2 regions of the Nocardioides sp. REDSEA-S30_B4 genome follow, and region 1 is predicted to be linked to the other one. Evidence: riboswitches for the same ligand, from Rfam matches in the RefSeq annotation. Region 1 holds a riboswitch; the other holds the start of a gene.
The links. A riboswitch is a leader RNA that binds a small molecule or an ion and turns the genes downstream of it on or off. The one in region 1 is predicted to bind cobalamin.
Positions count from the first base shown of each region.

Region 2: another riboswitch for cobalamin. It lies ahead of A6R01_RS13725 (cobaltochelatase subunit CobN); the one in region 1 lies ahead of A6R01_RS01260 (CbtB-domain containing protein).

Region 1 is NZ_LUPI01000006.1:23,637-27,130, forward strand. Features, by position in the region: gene A6R01_RS01245 (precorrin-2 C(20)-methyltransferase) at 1-335, opposite strand, end outside; gene A6R01_RS01250 (precorrin-8X methylmutase) at 332-1,000, opposite strand; gene A6R01_RS01255 (nitrite reductase) at 997-1,866, opposite strand; cobalamin riboswitch at 1,923-2,124, opposite strand; cobalamin riboswitch at 2,138-2,288, shown strand; gene A6R01_RS01260 (CbtB-domain containing protein) at 2,324-2,551, shown strand; gene A6R01_RS01265 (CbtA family protein) at 2,542-3,336, shown strand; gene cobT (nicotinate-nucleotide--dimethylbenzimidazole phosphoribosyltransferase) at 3,339-3,494, shown strand, end outside.
Region 2 is NZ_LUPI01000076.1:459-3,952, forward strand. Features, by position in the region: partial or broken gene A6R01_RS13725 (cobaltochelatase subunit CobN) at 1-1,800, opposite strand, end outside; cobalamin riboswitch at 1,828-1,959, opposite strand; gene A6R01_RS13730 (bifunctional NAD(P)/FAD-dependent oxidoreductase/class I SAM-dependent methyltransferase) at 1,998-3,494, opposite strand, start outside.

The DNA.
Region 1 (3,494 bases):
AGCACCACGTCGCGCCCGGCCTCGAGGTGGGCGGCCAGCCGGTCGGCCGACTCGGCGTAGAAGTCGGCGAGCGCCCCGGCGTACCCACCCGGGTGCGTGGTGGACCCGGTGGTGACCGGGTAGGTCAGGCACTCCTCGACGCAGCCCGCGGGGACCAGGTCCGCCGCGATCCGTCGCGCGTTCGACTGCTTGCCGACACCCGCGTGGTAGGCCACCACGTCGGCGGCGCCGATGAGCCGTGCGGCCTTGAGGGTGACCAGCTCGGGGTCACCGGGGCCGACGCCGACCCCCCAGAACCGGCCCGGCCGGTCCGGCCGCACCCCCGGGCCGCTCACTCCGCCTCCTGGGCCAGCGCGTTGACCGCCGAGGAGCACATCGCCGAGCCGCCGCGACGCCCGCGGACGGTCACGAACGGGACGTCGATGCCGTGGTCGCGGCGCAGGTCCGCGAGGGCCTGCTTGGACTCCGCCGCTCCGATGAACCCGACCGGGCAGCCGACGATCGCCGCGGGACGCGGGCCGCCGTCCACCAGCATCTCGAGCAGGTGGAACAGGGCGGTCGGGGCGTTGCCGATCGCCACCACGGCGCCCTCGAGCACCGGCTCCCACAGCGAGACCGCGGCCGCGGTGCGCGTGGTGCCCCACCGCGCCGCCAGCCCCGGGACCCGGGGGTCGGTCAGGTCGCAGCGCACCTCGTTGCCGCGCGGCAGCCGTGACGCGGTGACGCCCACGGCGACCATCCGTGCGTCGCACAGCACCGGCGCCCCGGCCTCCAGCGCCTCGCGGGCGGCCGGCACCACCTCGGGGTGGATCACCAGGTCCGGCACCAGGTCGACCTGGCCGGACCCGTGCACCATCCGCACCGCCAGTCGCTCGGCCGACGCGGGCACCGAGGAGAGGTCGGCCTCGCGACGGATCGTGGCGAAGGAGTCGACGTAGATCGCCGGCCCGTCGGTGACGTAGTCGTAGCGACGCGCCGGGGCGCTCGGCTGCCAGGTCATGCCGCACTCCCCTCGGGCAGCAGCGACTCGGGTAGCAGCACGCCGTGCCAGGGGGTCACGACCACCTCGCCGTCGGGCCACGACCCGACCGTGGTGCGGTCCAGCGCCCCACCGGGCGCGGCGACGTGGCGGCCGCCGGGCACCGGACCGTGGGGCAGCGGCGGGCACTCCCCGGGGACTCGCGCGTCGACGGGCTCGACCGGCACCAGCGGGCTGTCCAGCTCCCGCACGTGCCATGCCGCCGACGGGCCGTGACCGCGCCGGTCCAGGAACCGGGCGGCCAGCCCGACCAGCGTCTCGGCGACCTCGTCCAGGGCCACGACCGGCCCCCATCCAGAGCCGACCCGGAGCTGCGCGGCCCCGTCGTCCACCGCGACGAGGCCCAGGTCGCAGTCGCGTTCCACCAGGTCGCCACGCCCGTCGTCGAGCACGAACAGGAACCGGCCCGGCAGGTCGGCCAGCCGGCGGTCCGCGCACAGAGCCGCGTCGAGGGCGTCGGCGACGGGTCGCAGGTCGGCCCGGCCACCCGCGTGACCGGTCTGCGGGGAGACCATCACGTTGCGGACCAGCTCGTGGCTGCGGCTGGGCACCAGGCCGGTCGCGAGCACGGCGTCGACGACCTCGGCAGCCACCGCCCCCGGCGAGAGCGGATCGGCGGGGAGGGCTCGCAGCTGCAGGTTGGCCCGTCCCGTCAGGTGCAGCCGGCCGTCGCCCCAGCGCTCGGCCACGTGGAGCAGTGCGCGGAGGCGACGTACCGCCACGCGGCCGCCCACCAGGCGGAGCCTGACCAGCAGGCCGTCGTCGGCCGGCCAGGGGCGGCAGAGCGCGGGACAGCGATCGGGACGATGACGGGACGACACGGGCACCGGGCCAGCTCCTTCGAGGTCCGGGCTCGTGCGCGGAGCCCGACTGCGACCTCACGGCGGCTGCCGCAAGGGCCAGCAGGTCTTCGGACTCGGGTTCACTCGGCACCGGGCGCCTTCCCAGCGGCTCACCTCTCCCGAGGATCCCCGCCAGTGGCGTGCTGCCCGGCCCGTCACCCACACCGCTGCGCGTCAGTCCCGGATTCTCACCGGGTTCCCAGTGACTGGCCCGAGGACCGTACCAACACCCGGAGGCGGACGGTCGTTCCCGTCCGAGCAGCGATGCCCTAGTGTTCGGCGAGCGGGCGTGAGGAAGCCGGTGGGAATCCGGCGCAGTCGCGCTACTGTGACCGCCCTCCGCGAGTCGTCGTACGACGGTGAGTCGGTGGGTGGAAGTCAGACCCGACCGTCCGCTTCCATCCACATCGACCAGGGACGCAGTCATCCCTGAGGAGGACTCATGTCGCAGTCTGCCCTGCCCATCTCGCCCGCCGCCCCGCTGTCGGACGGGCTCGCCCCCGTCTCGCTGCGTGAGCTCGCCCCATGGACGCTCTTCCTCGGGACCCTCGGCCTGCTCCTGCTCTTCTTCGTCGGGGTCGACCAGGGCGCCGTGTCGGTGCCGTCGGGCTCGTTCGTCCACGAGCTGACGCACGACGGCCGCCACCTGCTCGGCTACCCGTGCCACTGAGGGCGACCGTGCACGCCCGCGCCCTCCTCGTCCGAGGACTGCTCGCCGGCCTGCTGGCCGGCCTCGTCACGTTCGCCGTCGCCCACCAGGTGGGCGAGCCCCCCGTGGAGCAGGCGATCGCCCTGGAGTCCACCGCGCCCGCCGACCACGAGCACGCCGAGGGCAGCGCCGCCCACTCCCACGCCGAGGAGGACGCGGTCGTCAGCCGCACCGTCCAGCGCACCGTCGGCCTGTGGCTGTCCACGGTGCTGGTCGGCATCGCCCTCGGCGGCCTGGTCGGTCTCGCAGCGGCGTACGCCGTCGGTCGCCTCGGCTCCCTCTCCCCGGCCCAGTCCACGGCGGTGGTGGGCCTGGTCGGCTTCGTCTCCTTCGCGCTCGTGCCGTTCTGGAAGTACCCCGCCAACCCGCCGGCGGTCGGCTCGGGCGAGACGATCGGTGAGCGGACCGCGGCGTACTTCGGCTTCGCGGGCCTCTCGGTGGTGCTCGCCGTCCTGGCCGTGGTGGTCGCGGTCCGGGCGTCGCGGCGCGTGGGCGGGTACGTCGCGTCGGTGGCCGCGGTGGTCGGGTACCTCACCCTCGTCGTCGGCGCGGGCCTGCTGCTGCCGGCGGGTGCCGACGTGGACGGGTTCCCGGCGGCCACGCTGTGGGAGTTCCGCACCGCCTCGCTCGTGGTGCAGGCGACGCTGTGGGCCGTGCTCGGGGTGGTGCTGACCGGGCTGGTGGGTCGCCTGGCCGCCGACGCACGGCGCGACCTGGCCCGCCGCACGCTGGCGGTCTCGCTGTGAGCGTGGTTCCGCCCGATCCCGGCGCACGCGCAGCGGCCGCCGGACGACTGGCCGCCCTGGCGGTCCCGGCCGGGGCGCTGGGCCGGCTGGGCGACCTCGCGGTCTGGCTCTGCGCGACCACGGGCCAGGTGCCGCCCCCGGACCTGCGCCGCACCGGC
Region 2 (3,494 bases), on a different contig from region 1:
CGCGCGGCGCTTGGCCTGCGCCCCCTCGCCGGGGTCGTTGACCAGGAACGGGTAGACCAGCGGCAGGTCGCCCAGCACGGCGTCGGTGGCGCATGCCGCGGAGAGCGCGGCGTTCTTCCCGGGCAGCCACTCCAGCGAGCCGTGCTTGCCGAGGTGGACCAACGCGTGCGCGCCGAAGCCGCCGGTCTCCTGCGCCGCCTCCAGCCAGCGGTAGGCCGCGAGGTAGTGGTGGCTCGGGGCGAGGTCGGGGTCGTGGTAGATCGCGACCGGGTTCTCCCCGAAGCCGCGCGGCGGCTGGATCAGCAGCACGACGTTGCCGGCGCGCAGCGTCGCCAGCACCAGCTCCCCGTCGTCGTTGCGGAACAACGTGCCCGGCGCGGGACCCCAGGCCTCCTCGATCCCTGCTCGCAGGCCCGCGTCGAGGTCGGCGGTCCACGCGGCGTACTGCTCCGGCGTGATCCGCACGTGCGCCTCGGTGAGCTGGGCAGTGGTCAGCCACTCCTCGTCCTGGCCGCCCGCGTCGATGAGTGCGTGGATGAGCGCGTCGCCCGCCTCGGCGTCGGTGCACGCGGGGTCCTCGGCCATCGCCAGGACCCGGCTGACCACCGCGTCCGGGTCGTCGAGCCCGAGGTCGTAGCCGGCGTCGCGCAGCCGGCCCAGCAGCCGGACGGTGGAGACAGGCGTGTCCAGACCGACGGCGTTGCCGACCCGGCTGTGCTTGGTGGGGTACGCCGAGAGCACGAGCCCCAGTCGGCGCTCGGCCGGCGGGACGTGGCGCAACCGGGCGTGGTTGACCGCGATCCGCGCGACCCTCCGGCAGCGCTCGGCATCGGGGACGTAGTGCGGCAGACCGTCCTCGTCGACCTCCTTGAAGGAGAAGGGCGCGGTGATGATCCGGCCGTCGAACTCGGGGATCGCCACCTGCGTCGCGGAGTCCAGGGGCGTCACCCCGTCGTCGTTGGCCTCCCACTCCGCGCGGCTGCTGGTCAGGCACAGGCCCTGCAGGACCGGGATGTCCAGCGCTCGCATGCGCTCGACGTCCCACGCCTCGTCGTCGCCGCCCGCGCTCGCGCCGGCCGGGGTGGTCCCTCCGGCGGCCAGCACGGTCACGACCAGGGCGTCGAGCGTGCCGAGCGCGTCGTACAGCTCGTCGGGCGCCGAGCGCAGGGACCCGGCGAAGACGGGGACGCCCACGGCCTCACCCGTCGCGTCGATCGCGTCGGCCAGGGCGTGGGCGAAACCGGCGTTCCCCGACACTTCGTGGGCCCGGTAGTAGAGCACCCCGACCCGCGGCAGCTCCTGCACACGGGGAGCCCCCTCGCCGGTCGAGGTGCGAGCGGAACGAGCCACGAGACCCCGGCCCGCCATCCCCCACTGCGGCACCTCGACCGGTGGCTCGAAACCCTCACCGGTCAGCAGCACCGTGTCGGAGAGGAAGGCGTGCAGCTGGCGCAGGTTCTCCGGGCCGCCTTCGGCGAGGTAGCGGTGCGCCTCCGCGGCCACGCCGATCGGCACCGAGGAGAGCTCCATCAGCTCCGCGCTGGGTTGCTGCTCCCCGCCCAGGACCACGGTCGGCATGCCGGTCGCGCGGACCCGGACGAAGCCGTCACACAGGTCCTGCGGGGAGCCCAGCACGCGTCCGACGACCAGGTCGCAGCCCTCGATGGCCTCCGCCATCGTCTGGTGCCCGGGCCGCGAGGGGTTCGCCAGGACGAACTCGGCGCCACTGGCCCGCGCGGACAGCAGGTCGGTGTCGGAGGTGGACAGCAGCGCGATGCGCGCACGACGGGTCTGGCCCATGGGTTTCTCCTCGGGGTTCTCGCCCCTGCTCGGCGGAGGTCCCGTGGCCAGTGTCTGGCTTCGCGGTGGGCCCCGAGGTGCGGGGACCCACCGCGTCACAGTGGCGGAACCGCCCCGGAGTCGCACCGGGTTCCTGTCACCACGAGACGTGTGCCGTCACCCTAGGGCACCTGCGCCCGGGCCCTGACGGCAGCGGGTCACGCGAGACGGCGCGCCCGCAGCACCACGTCGTCGACGTGGTGGCTGCTGGCGGCCCCCGGCGGACGCGGACGGGTCTCGAGGACCTCGACCTCCCAGGCGTCGTCGTCCTTCACCGCCACGGCGATCTCCTCGACCCCCACGTAGGCGTCGGGATCGAACATCCGCGTCTGCTCGGCCACGTCGACCGGCTCGCGCATCGGCGCGAGGTCGTGGGCGACGACCAGCAGGGTCCCTCCCGGCGCCACGGCGCCGAGGAGGTTGCGCACCCCCGTGCGGTCGGGCGAGCGGTGGAACGAGCCGTACTGCAGGGAGACCAGGTCGTAGGGCTCGTCGCCGAAGGCACCGGCCACCACCGCGTCGGCCTGCAGGCAGGTGACGTCGAGCCCGCGACGCACGGCCTCGGCGGCCACGTGGTCCAGTGCGTTCTGGGAGATGTCGGTCGCCGTCGTCCGCCAGCCCTGCTCGGCGAGCCACAGGGCGTCGGCCCCCTCCCCCGCACCCACGTCCAGTGCGCGGCCCGGGGTGAGGCCGGCCACCTCCTGGACCAGGGTGCCGTTGGGGTTGGCGCTCCACATCCGGTCCTCGCCGGCGTACCGCTGCTCCCAGTCGTGTCGCTGTCCCGACGTCCGCACCGAGTCCCGGGCGGCCGTCCGCAGGTCCTCGGACGCCAGGCTGAAAGCGACCATGGCGCCGACCCGGCTGCCATGGGCCGCGGCCGGCAGCACCTGCAGGCTGGGGTCGGTGAGGTTGCCGGCCGCGTAGACGCCCGGCACGGCGGTCTCGCCCGTCATCGGGTCGACCTGCACGAAGTCCCCCGCGCCGCTGGGATGGTCGGTGGGCTCGACGCCCAGGTCCGCGAGTACGTGCGCGCGCGCCCGGAAGCGTGACCCGACGAGCACGGCGTCGGCCGCGAGCACCTCGCCGGAGACCATCTCCACCCCGGCGACGGCGCCGTCGGGTGCCTCGACGACGCGCCGCACCGGCCCGCGGACCACGGGCACGCCGGCGGCCTCCAGCGGCGCGATGCTGTCGCGCTCGACGTCTGGCCCGAGGTCGGTGTGCAGGACGACGGTGAGCCGGTCGCTCAGGTGCCGCCAGACGGGGGCGGCGTGGAGCCCGAGCGGCTGCGCGACGATCATCACCAGCCGCTGGTCACGCACCTCGTAGCCGTGGCAGAAGGGGCAGTGGACGACTCCCCGGCCCCACTGCTCGGCCAGGCCCTCGATCTCGGGGAGCTCGTCGGTGACGCCGGTGGCGGCGACGACCCGACGGGCCACCAGCGTGTGGCCGCCGCTCAGGTCGAGCCGGAACGAGCCGTCCTCGAGGCGGCGGGCACCGAGCACCCGGCCGGTCAGCACCTCGCCGCCGTAGGAGCGGACCTCCTCGCGGCCGATGGCCACCAGCTCGGCCGGCGAGGCGCCCTCGCGCCCGAGGTAGCCGTGCATGTGCTCGGCGGGCGCGTTGCGCGGGGTCACGTCGTCGACGACGACCAC